2 linked regions of the Methylorubrum extorquens genome follow. The protein of the gene in region 1 interacts with the protein of each later gene in a pairwise test. Links are inferred from orthologs where the notes say so. Each region holds a gene or a part of one and is shown on either strand. Other genes may lie near its edges. The genes, in order: gyrA and gyrB.

Region 1 (7,603 bases):
CGATGGAGAGATCGGGCAGGCGCTTCAAACGCTCGATCTTCTCCCAGACACGGGTCATGGCGCGGGCGTAGAGCACCTGCAGATCGAACTTGCCCATGCCGCGCAGCACCGCGCGGGAGCGCATCTCGTTGAGGATCGCGAGGGCCGGTACCTCCCACATCGTGGTCTCGACCCAGGGGCCGTGGAAGGTCAGCGCCACCTGTCCGTCGCGGGTCTCCAACTCGTATTCCGGCAACTGAAACGCCTCGAACCACGCCATGAACTCGGATGAGAGGATCTGGCGCTTGCCGTAGAAGGTGTTGCCGCGAAGCCAGGTGGATTCGCCCCGGCTCAAGCGGACCGTGCGGGCGTGGTCGAGCTGCGCCCGCAATTCCCCGAGGTCGATTTCGTCGGCCACCCGCACGCTCCGGGTGCGGTTCTGGATTCCGAAGCTGACGTTCAGCTCGCGGTGACGGCGGAAGATCATCTGCGCCATCAGGAGCTTGTAGAAATCCGTATCGAGCAGCGAACGCACGATCGGGTCGATGCGGAAATTGTGGTCGTAGACCCGCTTCGCGAGGTCGATCATGGGCCGTCCGTGTTCAGGGAGCGTCGGCCGAGCTTGGGGCGGATCGCCCCAGCGATCAACGTCGGCGGGCGCAGGGCATCATGACAAAAAAGGCGCCCCCACCAGAGGCAGGGGCGCCGGACGTCACGGGAATGGGCACGAGGCCCGTTCCCAGGAAGAATCAGGCGAGGTCGACCTTCTTGGTCTCGGTCTTCGGGCTCTCGCCGGTGAGCGAGGCCTTCACGTAGCCGTAGAGGTGAACCATCGTGGAGGACGGGCTGTCCCAGTACTCGCCCTGCTCGGGATGGATACGGATCAGGCCGACCTCCGGGTCGTTCTTGCCGTTGGGGAACCACGTCTTGAGGCTCTCCTGCCACTTCTCGTCGATGAGCTTCTGGTCGCGGATCACCTCGGCCTTGCCGGCGATCGAGACGTAGGTCTGGCTCGACGGGTCGGAATAGGAGAGGTTAACTTGGTTGTCGCGGCCGATCTCGGCGGTCTTCGGGCTGTGCAGCTTGGTGAAGAACCAGATGTCGCCGTTCTCGTCGATCTCGTTGTTCCACATCGGGCGGCTGTTGAGCGTCCCATCCTGGTCGGCGGTGGTCAGCATCGCGACCTTGACGTCCTTGACCAGCTCGAAGAGCTTCTTCGCGCCCTCGTGGTCGCGATGGTTGCCCTGGTGCATGAGATCCGTACTCCGTCTGTCGTCAATGGCGTGAGCCGGGCCGGCTGAGTCCCCGATCGATGGTCCGCTGCCCGGCGATTGCCTCGACAACGAGCGAGTTCGATCTTGGTTCAGGGGTGGGTCGAAGCTTTGCCGGAGAGTGACGGGTGAAGGAGATGAGGGTTGCGCTGCTGGCCCTGCTGCTGGTCGCCGCTGCGGTGCCGGCCTCGGCGGAGGTGCGCTTCGGCCCCGGTGTGCGGATCGGCGGCCACGACTTCTCGAACCGGCGCGCGCGCAGCGTCCATGTCGAGCGGGTGAATCGGCTGCGCGGCCCCGTCGGCTGCCGGCACCTGCGCCGCGGCGTCTACCGGCGCGGCGACGGCTCGGTCGTGCGTGGACCCATGGAAGAGTGCAACCTGATCGCCATTCCGCCGGGGCGGCGGCGCTGAGAATATAGCCCGAAGGCTGGCGTTTGCCACGAGGGTGGTTAGATGGTCGGGAGCGGGATGGCCCGCCCCGGCGCCCGATGGAGTTCGAGTTTTGGCGATCACGCGCGACGACGTGCTGAAGGCACTCTCGACCGTCACGGTCGACCGCGGCGGCACCACCCTGCCCGATTCCGGCCGCCTCTCGCAGGTGGTGATCGACCCGGGCAATCGGGTGATGTTCTCGATTCTGATCGATCCGAGCGAGGCCGAGCGCTTCGAGCCGGTGCGGCGCGAGGCGGAGGGCCGCGTCCTGACGCTGCCCGGCGTGTCGAGCGTGCTCGCGAGCCTGACCTCGGAGCGGGCCCCCAACCCGCCAGCCCCCGGCGCGGCCCCGCGTCAAGCGACAGGCGCTGTCGGAGGTCCCGGCGCCCCGCCGCGCCAGGGCAATGCGCTGCCGGGCGTGCGCCACATCGTGGCGGTGGCCTCGGGCAAGGGCGGCGTCGGCAAGTCGACCACCGCCTGCAACCTCGCCCTCGGCTTGAGTGCGCAGGGCCTCAAGGTCGGCCTGCTCGATGCCGACATCTACGGCCCCTCGGTGCCGAAGCTTCTCGGCCTCTCCGGCAAGCCGCGGGTGATCGACGGCAAGACCCTGGAGCCGCTCCAGGCCTACGGGCTGAAAGCCATGTCGATCGGCCTGCTGATCGAGCCGGAATCGGCGATGATCTGGCGCGGGCCGATGGTGCAGTCGGCCATCACCCAGATGCTGCGCGACGTGGCCTGGGGCGAACTCGACGTGCTCATCGTGGATATGCCCCCCGGCACCGGCGACGCGCAACTCACCATGGCGCAGGCGACGCCCCTGTCGGGCGCCGTCATCGTCTCGACGCCGCAGGATCTGGCGCTGATCGACGCGCGCCGCGGCGTGACCATGTTCCGCAAGGTCTCGGTGCCGATCCTCGGCGTGATCGAGAACATGGCGACCTTCATCTGCCCGAATTGCGGGGCGGCTTCCGCAATCTTCGGCCATGGCGGCGCCCGCCACGAGGCCGAGCGGCTGGAGGTGCCCTTCCTCGGCGAGATCCCGCTCACCATGGCGATCCGTGAGACCTCGGATGCCGGACGTCCCGTGGTCGCCACCGACCCGGACGGGCCGCAGGCCAAGATCTACCGCGAGATCGCCCAGAAACTCTGGGCCAACCTCAGCGGCGCACCCGTCGGCCGCGCGGCGCCGAAGATCGTCATCGAGTGAGGCCTTCTCCGGTCTCCGGTCCGGGCACATTGGGCCTGATCCTGGCGGGCGGCCTGTCGCGGCGGATGGGCGGGGGCGACAAGCCCCTGCGCCAGCTCGCTGGACGCACCCTCTTGGAGCGCGTCGCCGAACGGCTCGGCCCGCAATGCGCGGGCGGGCTCGCACTCAGCGCCAACGGCGATCCGGCCCGTTTCCGGGCGGTGTTCGCGGGAGCCGTCCTGCCCGACACCCTGCCGGACCATCCGGGGCCGCTCGCCGGCATCCTCGCCGGGCTGGAAGCCGCCGAAGCAGCGGGTCTGTCCCACATCGTCAGCGTGCCGGGAGACGCGCCCTTCCTGCCCGAGGACTTCGTCGCGCGGCTCGTTGCGACAGCCGTGGGGGAGGGCAAGCCGATCGCGCTCGCGGCCTCGGGCGAGCGGCGCCATTTTACCAGCGCGCTCTGGCCGATCCACTTACGCGAGGATCTGCGTGGCTGGCTCGCTTTGGGCGAGCGGCGCGTCGGCGGCTTCATCGAGCGGCACGGGGCGGCGGTGGCCTCCTGGCCGGTCGAGCCGATCGACCCCTTCCTCAACCTCAACGCGCCGGAGGATCTGGCCGCGGCGGAGGCGCTGCTGGCGCGGGTTTCCTGACCAGCCGGCAACGCACCGTTGGGAGGCGCCCGGATGTTGTGCAAGCCCCCTGGAATTCATATTTAAGTAACTGAGACCACGGCCTTTGGTCGGCCACGGCTATCCTGCCCCTACCCTCATCCCGAGGTGCCGAAGCGCGAGCAAAGGCCTCGAAGGATCCTCCAGGGATCGCACGCGAACTGGAGGATCCTTCGAGGCCCGCATTCCGCGGGCATCTCGGGATGAAGGCGCGGGTGGGATCGGCCGCGGGACCGGGTCCGCGGTGTTTTTCGATTCCGGTCGGAACGAACAGTAGATCGAGAGAGCGACGTTGGCAGACGACAACGACCAACCCGGCGCCGGCACGCCCCCGCCCGCGACCGACATCAAGCCCGTCTCCATCACCGACGAGATGCGCCGGTCCTACCTCGATTACGCGATGAGCGTGATCGTGAGCCGCGCGCTGCCCGATGCGCGCGACGGCCTCAAGCCGGTGCACCGGCGCATCCTGTTCGCGGCGCACGAGAGCGGGCACCTGCCCGAGCGCCGCTACGTCAAGTCGGCCCGCATCGTCGGCGACGTGATCGGTAAGTACCATCCGCACGGCGACCAATCGATCTACGATGCCTTGGTCCGCATGGCCCAGGACTTCTCGATGCGCCTGATGCTCATCGACGGGCAGGGCAATTTCGGCTCGGTCGACGGCGATCCGGCCGCGGCCATGCGCTACACCGAATCGCGTCTGGCCAAGCCCGCCAGCGCGCTCCTCTCGGACATCGACAAGAACACCGTCGATTTCCAGGCGAACTACGACGGGGAGCACGAGGAGCCGACCGTCCTGCCGGCCCGCTTCCCGAACCTCTTGGTCAACGGCGCGGGCGGCATCGCGGTGGGCATGGCCACCAACATCCCGCCGCACAATCTCGGCGAGCTGATCGACGCCTGCATCGCCCTCATCGACGATCCGAGCCTGACCATCGAGGCGCTCAACGAGATCGTGCCCGGTCCCGACTTCCCGACCGGTGGCCTGATCCTCGGCCGCGCGGGCACGCGGCAGGCCTACGCGACGGGCCGCGGCTCGATCATCATGCGGGCGAAGTCGCATGTCGAGGAACTGCGCAAGGAGCGCGAGGCGCTGATCTTCACCGAGATCCCGTATCAGGTGAACAAGGCGACGCTGGTCGAGAAGATCGCCGAACTCGTCAAGGAGAAGCGCGTCGAGGGCATCTCGGACCTGCGCGACGAATCCGACCGCGACGGCATGCGCATCGTCGTCGAGATCAAGCGCGATGCCATGGCCGAGGTCGTGCTGAACCAGCTCTACCGCTACACGCCGCTGCAATCCTCGTTCGGCTGCAACATGGTGGCGCTGAACGGCGGTCGCCCCGAGCTGATGAACCTGAAGGACCTGCTGCTCGCCTTCAACGACTTCCGCGAGGAGGTCGTCTCCCGGCGCACCAAGTTCCTGCTGAACAAGGCGCGCGAGCGCGCCCACGTCTTGTGCGGTCTGGCCATCGCGGTCGCCAATATCGACGAGGTGATCCGCCTGATCCGGACCTCGCCGGACCCGAACACCGCCCGCGAGGCCTTGATGGCCCGCGACTGGCCGGCCCACGACATTGCCCCCTTGATCGCGCTGGTGGACGATCCGCGCTACCGCGTGGCCGAGGACGGCACCTACCGGCTCTCGGAGATCCAGGCCCGCGCGATCCTCGACCTGCGCCTGCAGCGCCTCACCGCCCTGGGCCGCGACGAGGTCGGCGACGAGCTGAAGAAGCTCGCCGACGAGATCGCCGACTACCTCGACATCCTGCGCTCGCGGGTCCGCATCCAGGCGATCGTGAAGACGGAACTCGCCGAGGTGCGCGCGCTCTTCGCCACCCCGCGCAAGACCGAGATCATCGATTCCGATTTCAGCGTCGAGGACGAGGATCTGATCGCCCGCGAGGACATGGTCGTGACCGTGTCCCATGCCGGCTACGTCAAACGCGTGCCGCTCTCGACCTACCGGTCGCAGCGCCGCGGCGGCAAGGGCCGCTCCGGCATGAGCACGCGCGACGAGGATTTCGTCACCCGGCTGTTCGTGGCCTCGACCCACACCCCGGTGCTGTTCTTCTCCGACCAGGGCCAGGCCTACAAGGAGAAGGTCTGGCGCTTGCCGATGGCCGCTCCGAACGCGCGCGGCAAGGCGCTCGTCAACATCCTGCACCTGCAGAACGAGGGCGAGCGCATCTCGACCATCATGCCGCTGCCCGAGGACGAGACGTCCTGGGATACGCTCGACGTGATGTTCGCCACCGCCTCCGGCAATGTCCGCCGCAACAAGCTGTCGGACTTCACGACCGTGAACCGCAACGGCAAGATCGCGATGAAGCTCGATCCGGGCGATCACATCGTCCATGTCGAGATCTGCCGGCCGGAGCAGAACGTTCTGCTGACCACCGCCCTCGGCCAGTGCATCCGCTTCCCCGTCGAGGATGTGCGCGTCTTCAAGGGCCGCGACTCGACCGGCGTGCGCGGGATCAACCTGGGCAAAGACGACAAAGTCATCTCGATGGCGATCCTCAACGCCTTCGACGCCTCGCCCGAGGAGCGGGCCGGCTACCTGAAGATGCGCCGGGCCGTGATCGGCGATGCGGGCGAGGCGGAGGCCGAGCCGGCCGAGGCCGAGGAGACCCCGGAGGCCACGGCGATCTCGCTGGAGCGCTACAACGAGATGGGCGCCGCGGAGCAGTTCGTGCTGACCCTGTCCGATCGCGGCTTCGGCAAGCGCTCTTCGTCGTACGAGTACCGGACCTCGGGCCGCGGCGGCAAAGGCATCACGGCGATGCGGGTCAACGCCCGCAACGGCAACCTCGTCGCCTCCTTCCCCGTGGAGGCCTCGGACCAGATCATGCTGGTCACCAATGCCGGCCAGCTCATCCGCGTGCCGGTGGACGACATCCGCATCGTCGGCCGCGCCTCGCAGGGCGTGACGGTGTTCAACACCGACAAGGCCGAGCGTGTCGTCTCGGTGGAGCACATCGAGGGCGAAGACGACAACGGCGACGGCGAAGAGGCCGCCTGATCGAAGGGCTGCGGAGGGGCCGAACAGGCCCCCTCCGCAGCTCGGCGGGCGATGCTGATCAAAATTTTGTGATACGGGATTATTTTCGGAATTACAGTATTCGCTTCAAGTCATGACGCGGTGTTGTCGTCTCAATATAACTGTTGCCGTTATATCATAGTTTCCGTGCCCAACCGCCGGTAGAGAAAGTGCGGCTTTCCTCACACCTTCGGTTCGAGCCTTGCGCAACTCCCTGATCCTCTCCGGCCTCGCGGGCGTCCTCCTTTCCGGAACCGCGCTGGCCGCCGACCTGCCGCGCCGCGCTGAGGCGCCGGTCTTCACCCCGGTCCCCGTCTTCGCCTGGACGGGCGCCTATTTCGGCCCCAACGGCGGCTACGCCTACACCGAGAGCGACACCCTGCGGACCACCGGGATCGGTGCGCTCCAGGCCAACGTGACCGGCGGCCTGCGCCGCGCGAACGTCGCCTTGCCGCAGGACGGGTTCAGCATCGGTGGCCAGGCCGGCTACAACTTCCAGCTCACGCCGGGCACCGGTTTCGTCTTCGGCTTCGAGACCGACGCGCAGTATCTCGACCTGGCGCGCAGCCGCACCGAGACGATCTTCAACCCCGCCCTCAACCCGAACGTCCTCCGCAACGTCTACGCCGCCGACCTCGACTTCCTCGGCACCGTGCGCGGCCGTATCGGCTACGCCTTCGACCGCGTCCTGGTCTACGGCACCGGCGGCTTCGCCTACGGCACCGCCACGTCGGCCGCGGTCTTCCGCACGGGAACGCCGATCACCTATGCCGGTGCCCGCTCCGGCCTCGAGACCGGCTACGCCTACGGCGGCGGTATCGAGTACGCGATCCCGGCCAATTCCTTCCTGGATCTCACGGGGTCCCTGCAGATGACGGTCAAGGCCGAGTATCTGCGCTACGACCTCGGCAGCCGCACGGTGCTGATCCGCAGCACGGGCGGCCCCGGCGTCGGCTACAATCTCGAATCCCGCACGGAGGGCGCTCTGGCCCGCGTCGGCCTGAATTTCGGGTTCGGCTCCT
Region 2 (16,697 bases), 2.2 Mb from region 1 along the record:
GACGACGTCCGGCGCGTTCAGGCGCTGATGCAGCCATTCCACCGTGACGAAGGGCGATGTGGTCATGAACATCCTCGCTGCGCGGGTCTTCGCGGGGAAGACATCACATCCGGCATTGGCGGGAATTCGGCAAGGCCACGAGCCCAAAAGTCATGGCAATTGCTTCGCGCGATCACCCTGCGTGAAAAGCAGGCGCGACGGTGTGGCGTCCGTTACGCCCCTGCCACCGGCGCGATCTTCGGGTAAGCGCGGGACGACAGCGAAAAGGGTGCATGTCCGTGCGAGAAACCTATCACATCGAAGTGCTCGGGCCGGAGGAGCCGGACGCGCCGGGCGGCGTGCAGCAGCGGGTCTCCGTGCGGACGGCGAGCCCGGAGGCGGCGGCGGAGCGGGCCAAGCGGCTGTTCGCCCGGGCGCGAGTGCCGCAACGCGCGCGCACGGCCGCCGAGGCAGTTCGCGTCGTCGACGGCGCGGGCATCGAGATTTTCAGCATGAGCCGATTCGACGAGGCGTGAGCGAGGCGCTCCGACATTCATTGACTTCGCGGGTGCAACGTCGCATATCGCAGTTGCAGCGTCAGCGACCGAACGGGGTCGCTTGAGGGGGCTGCGTGACGGTTCGCGCCTTTTCCAAGGTTGCGCCCCGGCCCCTCTCTTCAACGTGTATGCACCCCAGGCCGCCCCATCACGCGGGCAGCCTCCCGGACCGATGGACCCGCCTTTGATAGTCCCGCGCGATTTGATGCGCCGGATTGCGGGTTCCGCTGCCTTGAAAGTACCGACTTGACCCAATTCACCGATTTCGGCCTCGCTCAGCCCGTGCTCCGCGCGCTGGAAGAGGCCGGCTACGTTACGCCGACGCCGATCCAGTCGCAGGCCGTCCCGCCCGCGATGGAGGGCCGCGACCTCTGCGGCATCGCCCAGACCGGCACCGGCAAGACCGCTGCCTTCGCCCTGCCGATCCTGCATCGCCTGTCGCTCGACAGTCGCCGCGCGCCGCGCCGCGGTTGCCGCGTGCTCGTGCTGTCGCCGACCCGCGAGCTCGCCAGCCAGATCGCCGACAGCTTCTCGGACTACGGCCGGCATCTGCCCTACACCAACACCGTCGTGTTCGGCGGCGTGAACATCACCCGCCAGGAGCGGGCGATCGCGCCGGGCGTCGATATCCTCGTCGCCACGCCGGGCCGGCTCATCGACCTCGTCGATCGCCGCGCGCTGACGCTGGAGGGCGTCGAGATCCTCGTCCTCGACGAGGCCGACCAGATGCTCGACCTCGGCTTCATCCACGCGCTCAAGCGCATCGTGAAGATGCTGCCGGCCAAGCGCCAGAGCCTGTTCTTCTCGGCCACCATGCCGAAGAACATCGCCGGGCTTGCCGACCAGTACCTCAGCAACCCGGTGCAGGTCGCGGTCACCCCCGTGGCGACCACCGCCGAGCGGGTCGATCAGCAGGTCATCTTCTGCCACACGGGCGCCAAGCAGGCCCTGCTCAATCACGTCCTGCGTGATCCGAAGATCGAGCGTGTGCTCGTCTTCACCCGCACCAAGCACGGCGCGGACCGGGTCGTGCGCGGCCTCGACAAGGCCAACGTCGTCAGCGCGGCGATTCACGGCAACAAGAGCCAGCCGCAGCGCGAGCGGGCGCTTGCCGCCTTCCGTGACGGTTCCTGCCGCGTGCTGGTGGCCACCGACATCGCCGCCCGCGGTATCGATGTCGATGGCGTGACCCACGTCGTGAACTACGATCTGCCGAACGTGCCGGAATCCTATGTCCACCGCATCGGCCGCACGGCCCGCGCGGGTGCGGAGGGCCAGGCGATCTCGTTCTGCAACGACGAGGAGCGCAGCTACCTGCGCGACATCGAGCGCACCACGCGTCAGAAGGTACCCGTCGCCGGGTTCCCCGAGGGCTTCGTGCCGCCGACGCGCCAGGAGGCGCAGGATAACGCCGCCGAGGAGGCGCGCCGTCCGCCGCGTCAGCCGCAGGGTCGCCCCGGCCAGCGCCAGGGTCGTCCGGGCGGCGGTCGCGGCCAGGGTGGCGAGGGACGCGGCGAGCCGCGCGCCCACGACGCTCGCGGCGGGCGTCCCGGCGGACAGCCGGGCCACCGCCAGGACCAGCGCGCCGCCGGCGCACCGCGTCCCGACGCTCAGCGGCAGGACCAGCGCCGCCCCGAGCGGGCCGGTGAGGCCCGCCCGCAGGGTGCGCGTCCGCAAGGAGCCCGTCCGAGCGACGGCCGTCGCGACGGTCGGCCCGCGCGCTCCGGTGGCGAGGGCGGCCGGGCGATCGGCTGGCTCGATCGCGCACCGCGCTCCTGATCGCCGGATGACCTGACGATCCCGCATCGGACTCTCGCCGCATTGCGCGGCGGGGGACGACGCAACCGATCCTCGGGTCTCGACGGGACATGGAAATCGATCTTTTCGGCGCGGGATGCGTTCATCCCGCGCCGTTCTCGTTCGGAGCACGGCCTGTCAGGAGATCAGGCGGGATGCGCTACGAACTCTATCGTGATGCGGGTGGGCAGTGGCGCTGGCGCCTGCGCGTCCAGAACGGCAACGTCATCGCAGATTCCGGTGAGAGCTATGTTCGCCGCGAGGATTGCGAGCGCGGCATCGAACTGGTGAAGGGAAGCGCCCAGGCGTCCGTCGTCGACATGACGACGAAGATCGCCTGACCCCGTTTCATAGGTCACCGCAGGCGCTCATTTTTTGCGAAACCGTTTTGCGGCCTCGTGCGTTCTCGCTCGCGCGGTACGCCGGGTTCGGCGTGTCCGTTCGCGATTGCCGAAGAGGGAATGCCCACTTGCTCAGAAAACTCCTCCTTGCCGCGCTGATGGTCCTTGGCCTCGCTGCGGTGGCACCGCAGGGTGCGTCGGCCGCCCCGGTCGGCCCGTCGTCCGCGCTCGTGACCGAAGCCACGCCCGCGACCGTCGAGAAGGCGCAATATTACCGCCGTGGCTGGGGTCCGCGCCCCTATTACGGCCGCCGGTTCTACGGCCCGCGCCCGTTCTACCGTCGCCCGTATTACCGCCGTCCGTTTTACGGCCCGCGCCGTTTCTATGGCCCGCGTCGCTTCTACTACTAAGCCGAACGGATCCCTCGGGAGTCACGCCTGACTTCTGAAGACGATCGTTTCCGATCTGAGCCCGGAGCGTCACCGCTCCGGGCTTTTTCGTGCTTACATCTTGGAGCGACCGATCAGCCCCCGCGCTTTTCCAAAGGCCGCGGACCGATATAGGATGGCGTTCAAGCGAGTATGGCCCGCGTGAGACGGGTCGCTCCGGAGGACGTCCCATGATCGATCTCGTGACGCGGCAGCGGCGCGCGATTGCGCCCGCTCGTACCCTATCCTGGCAGGACATCCCGCTCGAGCTGTTCGTCTGCGCTGCGGCGATCTTTCTCGCAGCCGGGCTGGAGCTTCTCGGCCTGATGCCCTGACGCGGTTCCGCCTCTGGCGCGGGATCGGCGCCCGTGCTTCGCTGTCCGACAACGCGTGTTCGAATCGGCGCGAACGGGGGGATCGATGATGCAGACGATCGATGTGGGCGACGAGCATCCCGTCGGCGACCTGACGGTGCGCACGATCGCCATGCCGGCCGACACCAACGCCAACGGTGACATCTTCGGCGGCTGGGTGCTGTCGCAGATGGATCAGGCCGGCGGCATCGCCGGGGTCGAGCGGGCGCAGGGCCGGGTCGTGACCGTGGCCGTCGATGCAATGACCTTCATCCGGCCCGTGCGGGTCGGGGATGTGCTGTGCGTCTATACCCGGATCGGCCGGGTCGGACGCACCTCGATGAAGATCCACTTGGAGGCCTGGGCGCGGCGCTTCCAGACCCGGATTCGCGAAAAGGTCACCGATGCGACCTTCACCTTCGTCGCCATCGACGAGGCGGGCCGTCCGCGCTCGATCCCGGTCGAGGACTGAGGCGCCTCCCCTTGGCGCTTCCCGGCGTGACGGTCTAGAACCGGGGCGACATCCTCGAACCGCCGAGTCCGTATGCCCGCCACGCCCCGCGCCGCGATCATTCCGGTCACCCCGTTCCAGCAGAACTGCACCTTGGTCTGGGACGACGCCACCAAGGCCGGCGCCGTGGTCGATCCCGGTGGAGACCTGGACCGGATCGAGGCGGCGATCCGCGCGCAGGGCGTGACGGTCGAGAAGATCCTGCTCACCCACGGCCATATCGACCATGCGGGCGGCGCCGCCGAGCTGAAGGAGCGCCTCGGCGTTCCCGTCGAGGGCCCGCACGAAGCCGACCGGTTCCTGCTCGATTCCCTGCCCGAGACGGGCGCGAATTACGGGATCGACGGCGCCCGCGCGGTCACGCCGGATCGCTGGCTCAACGAGGGCGACACGGTCACCGTCGGCGGCCTGACCTTCGACATCTGGCACGCCCCCGGCCACTCCCCCGGCAGCGTCGTCTTCATGAGCCGCGATGCCCGTTTCGCCCTGGTCGGCGACGTGGTGTTCCAGGGGTCGATCGGCCGGACCGACCTGCCCGGCGGCAGCCATGAGCAACTGATCCGGATGATCAAGGAGAAGGTGCTGCCGCTCGGCGACGACGTCGCCTTCATCCCCGGCCATGGGCCGACCGGAACGCTCGGGCAGGAGCGGATGACGAACCCGTTCCTGCAGGGATGAAACGGTCTGGATCGTCGCCCGCACGGCTTCACCGGCCGGCCACCGTGTCGGGTGAGACTCGAACGGTCGGGCCGGCAGCGTGCGCTATTTGGGCGATGATGCGGGAGTGCTCGACATGATGGCGTCCGATGCCGGTTCGATCCGAGTCTTTCTCGGCCTCGGAGCCGTGCGCGTCCGGCCGCGCATGTACATCGGCGATACGGAGGACGGGACTGGGCTGCACAACATGGTGCTCGCCACCGTGAGTTATGCGCTTCGCGAGCGCTCCGGTCGCTGCGCTGGCTGTATTCGGGTGTGCCTCGACGCTGACGGTTCCTGCACTGTCTCTGACGATGGTCCGGGCTTGTCCGGCGAGCCGGGCAGCGGCGGCGAAATCAGTGAGTTGGAAGCCGCGATGACGCGGCTCGATCCGAAAGATCTCGCGGGCGGTGTCGAACAGACGGGGCTGTGTGTCGTCAACGCACTTTCATACTGGCTACAGATCGAGAGCCGGATTGGGGGCACGTCGTTCGATCTAGCATTCCGGCACGGTGTGCAGCTCTCGCCGCTTGGCATCCGGGCGATCACGGACGATCATTGCGGAACGACGATTTCGTTTCAGCCCTCCGCCGACACCTTCCCGGAACGGAGCTTTAACGGCGCGAGATTGAAAGCCGATCTGGAGGCGCTGTCGCTTCGATCCGGAGCGCGGATCGAACTCAAGGATGCACGCGGGAACCCCGCGACCTGATGTTGTCCATTCGCGCGACGGCGTGCTGAAGAGCCCTTACGCGTCGTTAACGCGATCGGTCCACAAAGAGCACGCAACAACGCTTTCCAGACGTAAAAAGCGATGCAAAATCAGGGGGGAACGCCTATATGAAGACGAGACGGAAATAGCAGGCACACCCGGCCCGTACGGGCTCGAGAAAAGGCTCAAGAGCCGCCTGCCCGAGGAATTTTATGGCTGACTCCCCGAACACCGAACCCGCCGACAGCTACGGCGCGGAATCGATCCGCGTGCTCAAGGGCCTGGATGCCGTGCGCAAGCGGCCCGGCATGTATATCGGCGATACCGACGACGGCTCCGGCCTGCACCACATGATCTACGAGGTGGTGGACAACGCCATCGACGAGGCGCTCGCGGGCCACGCGGACCTCGTGACGGTGACGCTCAATGCCGACGGCTCGGTGACGGTCTCGGACAACGGACGCGGCATCCCCACCGACATCCACCGGGAAGAGGGAGTTTCGGCCGCCGAGGTCATCATGACCCAGCTCCATGCCGGCGGTAAGTTCGACCAGAATTCTTACAAGGTGTCGGGCGGACTGCACGGCGTCGGCGTGTCCGTCGTCAACGCGCTCTCCACCAGCCTGACGCTGCGGATCTGGCGCGGGGGCAAGGAACACCGCATGGAGTTCCGCCACGGCGACGCGGTGGCGCCGCTGGAGGTCGTCGGCCCTGCGGGCGATCGGCGCGGCACGGAGGTGACCTTCCTGCCGTCGACCGAAACCTTCACCATGGTGGAGTTCGACTATCCGACGCTGGAGAAGCGTCTGCGCGAGCTCGCCTTCCTCAATTCAGGCGTGCGCATCGTCGTCACCGATGCGCGCCACGCCGAGCACAAGCGCGAGGAGCTTTGCTACGAGGGCGGCGTCGAGGCCTTCGTGCGCTATCTCGACCGGTCCCGGAAGTCGGTCGAGGGCATGACGAAGCCCGTGACCGTGCTGGGCGAGCGCGATGGCATCCGCGTCGAGGTGGCATTCTGGTGGAACGACTCGTTCAACGAGACCGTCCTGCCCTTCACCAACAACATCCCGCAACGCGACGGCGGTACCCACATGGCGGGCTTCCGCGCCGCCCTGACGCGCCAGCTCACCGGCTACGCCGAATCCTCGGGCGTCGCGAAACGCGAGAAGGTCTCGCTCACCGGCGACGATTGCCGCGAGGGGCTGACCGCTGTCATCTCCGTGCAGGTGCCGGACCCGAAATTCTCGTCGCAGACGAAGGACAAGCTCGTCTCCTCCGAGGTCCGCCCGGCGGTCGAGAACATCCTCAACGAGGGTCTCTCGACCTGGCTCGAGGAGAACCCGGCCCAGGCGAAATCGGTGATGGGCAAGGTCGTGCTCGCGGCCGCCGCCCGTGAGGCGGCGCGCAAGGCGCGCGAGACCATCACCCGCAAGGGCGCGCTCGACATCGCCTCGCTGCCCGGCAAGCTCGCCGATTGCCAGGAGCGCGATCCGAGCAAATGCGAGTTGCTGCTGGTCGAGGGCGATTCCGCCGGCGGCTCGGCCAAGCAGGGCCGTGACCGTACCTTCCAGGCAGTGCTTCCGCTGCGTGGAAAGATCCTGAACGTCGAGCGGGTACGCGCCGACCGGATGCTGTCCTCGGCCGAGATCGGCACGCTGATCACCGCGCTCGGCGCCGGCATCGGCCGATCGAGCACTGACCGCGAGGGCTTCAACCCGGATAAGCTGCGCTATCACCGCATCATCATCATGACCGACGCGGACGTGGACGGCTCGCACATCCGGACATTGCTGCTGACGTTCTTCTTCCGGCAGATGCCGGAGCTCATCGACCGCGGTCACCTCTACATCGCCCAGCCGCCACTCTACAAAGCGGAGCGCGGCCGTCGGACCCTCTACCTCAAGGACGAGCGGGCGCTGGAGGATTACCTGATCGATCAGGGCGTCGAGGGCGCCGTGCTCCGGCTGGCCTCCGGCACCGAGTTCGGGGGTGCCCAGCTCAAGACCCTGGTCGAGGAAGCGCGCGCCTTCCGCGGCATCCTGCACGGGCTCCACACCCGCTACGACCGCTCGGTGGTCGAGCAATCGGTTCTGGCCGGCGCCTTCGCCAAGGATGTGGCCGAGAATCCCGGTGAGGCCGAGGTCCTGGCCGACCGCACCGCCAAGCGTCTCGACCGGATTGCCGACGAGATCGAAAAGGGCTGGACCGGGGCGGCCTCGGAGGGCGGCTACGTCTTCAGCCGGACGCTTCGCAGCGTGACGCAGATCGCCAACCTCGATGCGACGCTGCTCGCCTCGCAGGAGGCACGCCGACTTGCCGAGCGGGCGGAGACCTTGCGCGAGATCTACGAGGAGCCGGTGACGCTCGCCCGCAAGGGGGACGAGACCGAACTCTACGGCCCTGTTGGTTTGTTCGAGGCGGTGATGGCGTTCGGCCGGAAGGGCCTCCAGCTCCAGCGCTACAAGGGCCTCGGCGAGATGACCGCCCAGCAGCTCTGGGAAACGACGCTCGATCGCGACGTGCGCTCCCTGCTGCAGGTAAAGGTCAAGGATACGACCGACGCCGACGACCTATTCGTCAAGCTGATGGGTGACGTGGTGGAGCCGCGCCGCGAGTTCATCCAAGAGAACGCGCTGAGCGTCGCGAATCTCGACGTGTGATGGCGTGAGCCCGAAGGGCCGGTGACGGCTCTCGGGACGATGCCGATGGACGGTGGCCCGGGTCAGGCCCGTGCCGCCGACAATCCATCCGGAAGGCCTTCGTACGAATCGACGAGGAAGGCGCGGGCGCGGCTGACGCGACTCTTGACTGTGCCGACCTGACAGCCAAGCTGCTCGGCCGCTTCCTCGTAGGTGAAGCCCTCGGCACCGACGAGCAGAAGCGCCTGCCGCTGCGGCAGCGGCAAGGTGCCGATCAAGTTCATCACCATCCGCAGTCCCGCCGCGTGCTCCTGGTCGGGGTGAGCGGTGAGCGTGCCGGCATGGACGCCGTCGGCATCCTCGACTTCGCGGCGGCCCTTGCGAATCTCGGTGTAGAACTGATTGCGTAGGATGGTGAACAACCACGCCGTGAAGTTCGTGCCCGGCGTGAACCGCTCGCGGTTGGCCCAGGCCTTCACCATCGTCTCCTGAACGAGATCGTCGGCACGGGTCGGGTTGGCCGTGAGCGAGATCGCGAAGGTGCGCAACATCGGCAGCGCTTTCACCAGATCGTCGCGGAAGATGGCTTCGACCTGTCCGCCGTGGGCGGCGAGAGCTGTCTCGAACTGCCGCAACAGCGCCGCCAGCGGGCTCGGCAACGGAGCTTGCTCCGCCAGATCGAAGTAATCCCGCAAGGCGAGAGCCAACTGGCGCGGAACGGCTTTTGCCGCTTCACCCCGTACAAAACCGGGATCTTCCGGCAATTGGCTGCGAATCAGTTCGTCGGGCATCCGGATGGGCACCTCGGGATAGGGCAGGGCGTTTGAAGTAGTCACCTTTCGGTAGCAATTGAAAAATGAACTGATGCTAAACGGAGACGGAAAAAGCCCCAATCCCTCTAAGCAGGTAGAGCAGATCGCCCGCACAGCCCTTGGAATTGTTTCGGAGTTTTTCTGAAAGATCGCCGGATCGCAGCGCGACAGGGGCCGAAGATTGCAGTGTCCCGCGATTTGCTTTCAGCTTAGCCGTTTGAATTGCGTACGGCTGGTTCGCTTCGCACCGGCGGGAATCGGCAACGCTGCGTGGTGGCAAACCGTCATCGGCAGGGCTTCCTCTTTATCGGCTTGCCTTGGCGGCCACGACCTGCGGCATAGCTGTGCACGCAACGGCCTGCGCCGGAGCCGGTGGTTCAAGGAGTCCAAGTATGTTGGAAGAGTTCAAGAAATTCGCGCTGCGCGGCAACGTGGTGGATCTCGCCGTCGGCGTGATCATCGGCGCGGCGTTCGGCGCCATCGTCACGTCGCTGGTTCAGGACGTCATCATGCCGATCATCGGCGCGGTGACCGGCGGCCTCGATTTCTCGAACTACTACATCCCGTTGTCGTCCAAGGTGCAGGCGGGCATGCCCTATGCCGAGGCGAAGAAAGTCGGCGCGGTGATCGGCTACGGCCAGTTCCTGACGCTCGCCGTCAACTTCACGATCATCGCGTTCGTGCTGTTCATGGTGATTCGCGCCATGAACGTGATCTCGGGCGCAATGTTACGTTTTCGAGATCAAATTCCCGCTTTGAGGCATCTGCTTTGGGTGGGCTAGTGACCTGACGTTAGGCGAGGCTGCTTTCGAGAGAAGGCGGCCTCGCTCACGTTGGAGACTCCTCAAGGAGCAGTCTGGTGCCGGCGAAGGAGCCACGCCGCCAAAACCAAGCCGGACGAACCGACCAAGCTCGCGTCGTCAGGCGATACCGCAACCTCCTCACCGACGACCCGTCCATGGCCGGTCCCCGCGAGATTCCGAAGCTCATTGGCGCTCTCGATCATCGCCCGGGCGCTGGACGCCATCTTCCGCAGGTACTTTTCGCTCGGCGTTGCCGGAGGCGTGTTCGGCGCCATTCCGAGCAGGGTGAAGCAGCGCCCGGTTAGCCCAGGAAAATCGAGTTTCTCGAAATCGGTCTCGCCTCGCTTGCGCAGGATCGAACGCATTGTCGCTTCGAGCATGTCCTTGGTTGCGCCGAGCGCACCGTGGGGATCGGACGGAAGGGACTTCTCGATGCGTGCCGCGTAGGCATCAAGGTCCACAATATCGCGGGATGCGCTGACCTCGGACATTCCGTGTGCAAGGGCAGCCAACAGTGGATCGCCAGTACCTTCCCATAACTCGACGATGTCTCGGTACCCATGCGTTGCGAGCCAGAACCGCACATCCTTGTTATCGAACAGGGCAGCGAACGCATCCTCGTCGTCCGAAAAGAGGTTGTTTACCAAATCGACGACATGTCCTTCGTGATCGTCGTCGCCCCAACTCAAGCTCCGATAGAAGCGAGGATGGCGCTCCAGGCGCTCAGTCAGGCCATGGAGGGCCGCAAACTTCTTCCAGTCGCTTTCGCCAAATCGGCGCGATAGCGCTTCGGCGAGAGCAACCTTCAGGCGGCCTGCTAGCCTTTCATCATCCTGAAAGACGTCGGGGATGCGCCGCGCCGTCGGCATTTCCAACCTCGTATGATTCTGCGTGGACGGCCCTTGGCCATGTCGCCTGTATATCGTGCCGACCGTTGAAATGCGCTTGCTATGATAGCCTGCTCGGAGCGGTCCTGTCGGTTCCATGCCCGATATCGCTCCGCAACCTGAGATATCATTTCGAGCGGGAGCGGCCATCGTTGGTTCAATGCCCAAAGGCTGCATAGTGTTGGCCACAGATTGCTAAGGATCAGATCGGATGAGGCGTAGCAGACGGCGTTCGGGCAGTTCACCGGTTTCCGCACGCCCATTCATGGAGACGCCAAAGGGAAAGCTGGCTCAATATCGACGCCGCAAGAACAAGCGGCTGCGAATTTGGATCGACGATATAGAGCCTCAATCCAAAAAGATGTCTGCCAAAGACAAGGATGCATTTCAAGAAACATTGGCGCAAAAAATGAGCGAGTTGAAGAGGTCTTCATTCAGGGGCAGTATCGCTCTGCGTGTTGACCTTGCAACAACGAGCAAAACCGCGCCGCACGTGCATACTATCGCCAAAAATCTGCTGGATCTGTTCGGGATGGTCGAAGCACGAGTCGGCATTCGGCAAAAAAGCCTACTGTATAAGGATGACTCCCAAATCCATGCACTTGAAGTTCTATGCCGCCACGGGGAGGATTATCCCTCCATCTCCGTCGAGGCCAGACCACTGAGATCGATGCTCGATGATGTCGAGTTGGGGTTAGAAGCCATGATGGCGCTGTACTACGACAACCCCCAAGATGAGTACGAGAAGGAGATAAGGGAAGAAGCGATCCGTGATCTGAAAAGAATGAAGGATAATGAGGCTGCACAGCGAAGCAGGATGGGTGATCTGCTTTATGAGGCGATGCTGAAACTCACTAGGAGCGGGGCGCAGGACGTCTTCTTGCGTAAATCGATTCTTGACATCGAAATGTTGGCCTATCTTTATAGGTGTCCGAGAGGGCCGTTTCAGCCCATTGAACCTGAGGCCTGGGTACAACTGATGCGAAAATCGTCTTTTCGCATTGATGTAGGCGAGCTCCCGACCGCGCGTGGCAATTCGAATGATTTCCGACATCGTATCGACTCGGCGATAGCTTGCTTTAAGGCAAGGTGGGACTGGCTGCTGAAGCCGCTGGTCGTACCTGTTGGGCTGCAGCTTATCGTCCGCCCTGACTTCAATACGCCATCTGGGGTGCTCCACGATCTCGACAACATTGTCCGCGATTATCTCTTGCCCCGGTTCACTCCTGAATTCGGGACCGTCTCAGACCGCCACTGGACCATCGACTTCGAGGAGCTCGAACGCACCAGCCCGGAGCTTGCATCTCGGTGGAGGGAATGGCGGACGCCGCCCAAAGGCACACGTGACGGCGTCATCGGGTACAACGCCTGGAGACTGCCCGCCGTGGAAGGAGCGCCAGGGTTTGTGAATGCTGCCCTTGTCGTCGATCCCGACTTAGATGCCGGCATATTTCGACGGCTCGATAACATCATCGACAGGTGGGAGAAGGAGATCGTTTCCACGGGCTGAGACCTGGATCGATCTCAAATCGTCTTGAGGCGTGTACCAAGTCGTTCAAACTCCGGGCTTTGACCCAACCGGCGATGGCATCTCGTAGAGCAGGCCGATGACGACCGCCACGCCGAGGGCTCATCGCAACGAGCGCATGTCGTCTGTTACGCTCTCAGCAGCGTAAAGGGGGCGAATCGTGGGTTTGTTTAGATGGATAACGGGAGGGCTGGAGGCCAAGCTCATCGAGGCCGCCCGCAACCTCGATGAGGCCGAGTGCCGCTACTTAGAGACGCTCAGGCGGGAGTTCGCAAACCTCATCATGGAAGCCGATCCCGAGCTGATGCGCCGGGCGTATGAGAAGGCGTGGAATTGGGAGCGGGAAACGGCGAAGAGCCCGGACCGGCTCTGGGCCGATGAGCATGCTCTCGTCACCAGGCTGGCCCGCTTCGAGGAGTTCGACCGGATCGGGACCCGCCACTTCGTGCCATATGCGGAAAGCCGCAGCTCGCTATCAGACGACGACTTGCTGGACTGTTACCTGGACCTATCCCGCATGCTGGTCTTCCTGCGGAACCGTAGGCAACCTGATGTCGGCCGCCGGCGGCCCTTGCACGATGAGAGGGAGCACAAGGTCCTGCTGGACGCCATTCATCGGGTCAAGGATCGGCACTTCCGAACACGCATCGAGGATGCACTTCGGCGCTTCCATGCCTATCGTCAGGGTTCCGGCGCCGGCAAGGCGGACCCCTACGCGGGCACCCGCGAAGCCTATTCCGATGCCGAAGTCGAAGTATTCCCGCTTCCATACGGACCAACACCGGAAAACGAGACCGGCATCGTATTCCGGAAAACTGACGAATACGCGGTCTCGGCCATCTTCCATGGCGACGACGGGCGCATCGTCGAGAGCCTCTATCGCAGCGACCGGCAGTTCTCGTCGCGGACCATCCTCAGCCGATGAAGGAAAGGTAGACCACGCGGTCTACTAAGGAGAAGCGGAAAGTTCCGCGCGACCGGTTACGAGCGTGGCCGGAACAAAGGACGAACCAATACGTTGGGTATCTTGGCCGACGGGAAGTCGTGCCCAGGCGTTCCGGGGGGGCCATGCCGAAGAACATCGTGGTCTTCTCCGATGGCACCGGCCAGGAAGGTGGGCTGCGCGAGGAGCAGCGGCTCAGCAACGTGTACAAGCTTTACCGCGTCTGTCGGGTCGGCCCGGACAGCGGCATCGACCCGCGCGACCAAGTCGCTTTCTACGACCCCGGGCTGGGCACCGACGGGTCGGCCACTGGCTTCCTCGGTGCGTACCGTCGGCTCCAGAAGCTGCTGTCCTCTGTGACCGGCTTGGGCATCACAAAAAACATCACCGACTGCTACGAGTTCATCGTCAACCACTACGAGCCGGGCGACCGGATCTATCTCGTGGGCTTTAGCCGGGGCGCCTACACGGCTCGGTGCGTAGCCAACGTGCTGTTCCTTTGTGGGGTGCCGACCACGGCGCCGGATGGCTACTTGCCCCGGTTCCGCCGAGCAACGCGCGCCATCGCCAAGGAGGCGGTTCTGCAGGTCTACGAGTACGGAGCCGGCTCGCCTCGGGCGCAGTACGAGCAGGAGCGCTTCGAGCTCGCCAGGCGCTTCCGACATAGGTACGGCTCGGGCGACGAGCTCCGCTCGAACGTAGCCCCACACTTCGTAGGCGTCTTCGACACCGTGGCCTCGCTCGGTTCGACCGGTCCGCTGCGCTGGGGCATCGGCGCAGGCTTAGCGCTGCTCGCCGCCCTCGTAGCGGCGGTGCCGGCGGCGCTGCTCGACCTCTCGTTCGATACGGGCTTCTGGGGACCGTTCGTTTCCATCCTGGCTCTGATGGGCGCCTTCATCCTGTTGCGCTGGCTACCGACGGCGGTGAAGACCATCGAGAAGAGCCCGGTCGACGGGAAGACCCATCGGCACCTCGCGCAGTGGCGCTCAGGCAACTACGACCGCCTCCTCTCCGGTCACGTCGGCTACGCTCGGCACGCGCTCGCCATCGACGAGACCCGCGCCGATTTCCCGCCGGTCGGGTGGGGCAAGAAGGGTGCGGTCCGTGAGAAGGTCGGCGACGAGCCGGAGCCGCTCGTCCAGATGTGGTTCGCGGGGAACCACTCCGACATCGGAGGCAGCTACCCCGAGGCCGAGAGCCGGCTATCCGACATCGCCCTGGGCTGGATGGTCGAGGAGGCGACGACCATTCCGAACCCGCTGCTGGTCGATGGCATGGTGCCGGGCGAGCCTGGCAACGGGCGGTTGCGCCTGCACCCGGCCGCGGACGGCATGCAACACTGCGAGGTCGCCAGCATGCGCGACACCATTGCCGGCATCTTCCCCCGCTGGCTGGTGCCCCGGCTGGGCCGGTTTGGTTGGCCTGTGAAGCCACGGACGGTTCCGCCCGGCGCCCCGGTTCACCCGACCGTTTACGAGCGGTTCGAGATGGCCGAGGTGACGCAGTGCGCCGGCAGGGGCGCCTACCGGCCCGAGGCCTTGGCATCTCACGAGGATTTCAAGGCCGGCTATGTGACGGCAGCCGCCTCACCCGACGCCGTTCGGGCTAACTCCTAGCCTTCATGCGTACGGCCTACCGCTGCGCCCCCCGCTCGCGCGGTGTAAGCTTGGCCGACCGATTCTCCGGACGACACTCGAATACGGCTCGAACGGCACTCTCAGGATGGCCAAGGTCGATTACCACCGGAATGCCCTGCGCATCCTCTTCATCTTGGTGAAGGGCAGCACGCCCTATGGAGGCGAGCCCGTCGACGGGTATCACCGGGTGTTCAGGGGTGAGACCAAAGTTCAGGCGCTCGACTTCTGGGTCCGCTACCCGGACTACTTGGCGGATGAACTCCTCACGCTCTACGAACTCACGCGCGACCAGGAATACCTCGACATCGCCGACGGTATCTTCGCGGAGGAAGAGCCTGACCTTCGTCGCGTACCCATGCTGCGTCGCTATTTCGGCGCCTACGAACCCCTCGACACCGTTCTCAGCATCCTCAAAAGCAGGGGGTTGGTGATGCTTCGCTCCCTCCAGAAGCAGAAGGGCAACGACGAACACGACTTCCTTGTCGGAGACCGAGCCGTCAACTTGCTGGACCGCATCGTGGCCGGGGTGCCGGAGATGGGCTGGTACGACCAGCGCGTCGATCTCGTCCTGCGCGTGGCGAGCGGACGCGGGGGCTACGACCTAAAGGCTCGGCAGCATCAGCAGAAGGAATACCACGATGCGGCTACGGGTCAGATCATCCCGACGACTGCCGAGCGCGTCCGGCTCCGTCTCGAAAAGCTGAAGGCTGCATGATGGCGAGCGAACTGCAACGGACCGATGCGTCCTCGCTGATTGCGCAGATTGCATCGAAATCCGGTCGGGGCGTAGAGGACGTTCGGGCCGTTCTCGCCCGTCATGGTGTGGCCTATAAGCCGTCAATCGCGGTGCCCAAGCGCCTCTGCATCCTTTCGCTCGCGTTCACCGGTGAGAGGAAGGGGGAGAGGGCGCCCGGGCCGATCTCCTTCACCTGGGACGATCTCGGGCCCGGTCTCACGGCCATCCTCAGCGACAGGAATTTCAGGGGTAAGTCGACGCTGCTCTCGATGCTCCGTTGGTGCCTCAACGGGCGCCGTAGTGACGGGGTGCCAAGCGAGATGGCGGACTGGTTCCACACTGTGACTATGCGGTTCACGCTGGAGGGGCACCTCTACGAGGTCGACATCGCAGATGCCGTTGCGTCGGCCGGCACGCTGTGGCGCGTGGACGACAAAAGCCGGCAGGCCCAGGCCTCCTTCTCGACCGAGGACGACTTCGAGGCCGTGATGTCGGCCTTCTTCATGGATCAACTCGGCCTTCAGATGATGGTGACCCACATCGAGCGGCAGGGCAAAGGCATCGACCAACCTCACGACTGGGTGTGGTTGTCCGGGGCCATGGTGATCGAGCCCAGCCCGTCCGTTCTCTTCGGCACCGGAACCTACGCGGGGCTCGGCACCCGCATGATGCAGATGTACCTCGGCGTGCCTTGGACGAACGCCGCAAGCGACGTGGCCGCGGCGCAAAATCGCATCAAGACCGATACGCGCGAGGCGTCCGTTGCGCTTGAGCGGACGCGCGACCGGCGCCTGGGGCGCATCGCCGAACTTGATGCGGAAATCAGGGACCTTCGCAAGAAGCTCGATGCGCTGCCGAAGCCTGAGGACCAGCGGGCCGCCCTGCGGGCGGCGAACCGCGCGTTCGCGGATGCGCAGACGCGTGAGCGGCTCGCTTTGCGCATGCTTACCAAAGTCGACGAGGACGTCGAAGCGGCGAAGGAGGCATATGCGGCCGCCCGGCGTGACTTAGTGGACTTCAAGGACGGGCGTGCCGCTAAGAGGGTGTTCAGGTCGCTCGATCCGGTTTGTTGCCCTCGCTGCGACGAGGTGTTCGACGAGGACCGGCGTGTCGCAACCAGCGAGAGCCACACCTGCGTCGTGTGCCGTTCGAACGAGGAGCCGGAGGGCGACCCCGCAGCGCAGGAAGCCGCTTTGAAGAAGGCGGTCGCCGACGCGGAGGTGGAGGCCAAGGCACAGAAGGCGCGTCACGCGTCCGTCGGTCAGGCCCTCAAGGATGCCCGTGCCGAAGTGGCGGATGCCGAGAGGGATTGCGGTCGCATCGAGTCGGCGCTGGCCC

What was found.
Region 2: the proteins of gyrA (region 1) and gyrB interact in binary tests that used the Escherichia coli proteins (3 or more experiments, as listed by UniProt). The link is inferred for Methylorubrum extorquens from one-to-one orthologs.

Annotation. Positions count from the first base shown.
Region 1 is NZ_JALJXF010000001.1:1,201,865-1,209,467, reverse strand. What follows is about bases 3,449-6,763. They hold gyrA (DNA gyrase subunit A), read left to right. Parts: upstream 3,449-3,827; coding sequence 3,828-6,563; downstream 6,564-6,763. Other genes in these bases: mobA (molybdenum cofactor guanylyltransferase MobA), read left to right, coding at 3,449-3,517. In the rest of the region: J2W78_RS05955 (nicotinate phosphoribosyltransferase), read right to left, coding at 1-568; J2W78_RS05950 (pyridoxamine 5'-phosphate oxidase family protein), read right to left, coding at 729-1,232; J2W78_RS05945 (hypothetical protein), read left to right, coding at 1,388-1,660; J2W78_RS05940 (Mrp/NBP35 family ATP-binding protein), read left to right, coding at 1,752-2,888; more of mobA, read left to right, coding at 2,918-3,448; J2W78_RS05925 (outer membrane protein), read left to right, coding at 6,784-7,603. UniProt on the Escherichia coli protein: A type II topoisomerase that negatively supercoils closed circular double-stranded (ds) DNA in an ATP-dependent manner to maintain chromosomes in an underwound state.
Region 2 is NZ_JALJXF010000001.1:3,439,378-3,456,074, reverse strand. Bases 5,214-8,310 are described here. They hold gyrB (DNA topoisomerase (ATP-hydrolyzing) subunit B), read left to right. Parts: upstream 5,214-5,586; coding sequence 5,587-8,034; downstream 8,035-8,310. Other genes in these bases: J2W78_RS16300 (sigma-70 family RNA polymerase sigma factor), read right to left, coding at 8,097-8,310; J2W78_RS16310 (hypothetical protein), read left to right, coding at 5,214-5,374. In the rest of the region: sseA (3-mercaptopyruvate sulfurtransferase), read right to left, coding at 1-66; J2W78_RS16345 (hypothetical protein), read left to right, coding at 279-515; J2W78_RS16340 (DEAD/DEAH box helicase), read left to right, coding at 783-2,315; J2W78_RS16335 (YegP family protein), read left to right, coding at 2,489-2,674; J2W78_RS16330 (hypothetical protein), read left to right, coding at 2,803-3,084; J2W78_RS16325 (hypothetical protein), read left to right, coding at 3,294-3,437; J2W78_RS16320 (acyl-CoA thioesterase), read left to right, coding at 3,523-3,927; J2W78_RS16315 (MBL fold metallo-hydrolase), read left to right, coding at 4,000-4,644; more of J2W78_RS16310, read left to right, coding at 4,751-5,213; more of J2W78_RS16300, read right to left, coding at 8,311-8,804; large conductance mechanosensitive channel protein MscL, read left to right, coding at 9,218-9,607; J2W78_RS16290 (abortive infection family protein), read right to left, coding at 9,670-10,497; J2W78_RS16285 (hypothetical protein), read left to right, coding at 10,727-12,025; J2W78_RS16280 (hypothetical protein), read left to right, coding at 12,204-12,968; J2W78_RS16275 (DUF2235 domain-containing protein), read left to right, coding at 13,112-14,602; J2W78_RS16270 (hypothetical protein), read left to right, coding at 14,709-15,338; J2W78_RS16265 (hypothetical protein), read left to right, coding at 15,335-16,697. UniProt on the Escherichia coli protein: DNA gyrase negatively supercoils closed circular double-stranded DNA in an ATP-dependent manner to maintain chromosomes in an underwound state.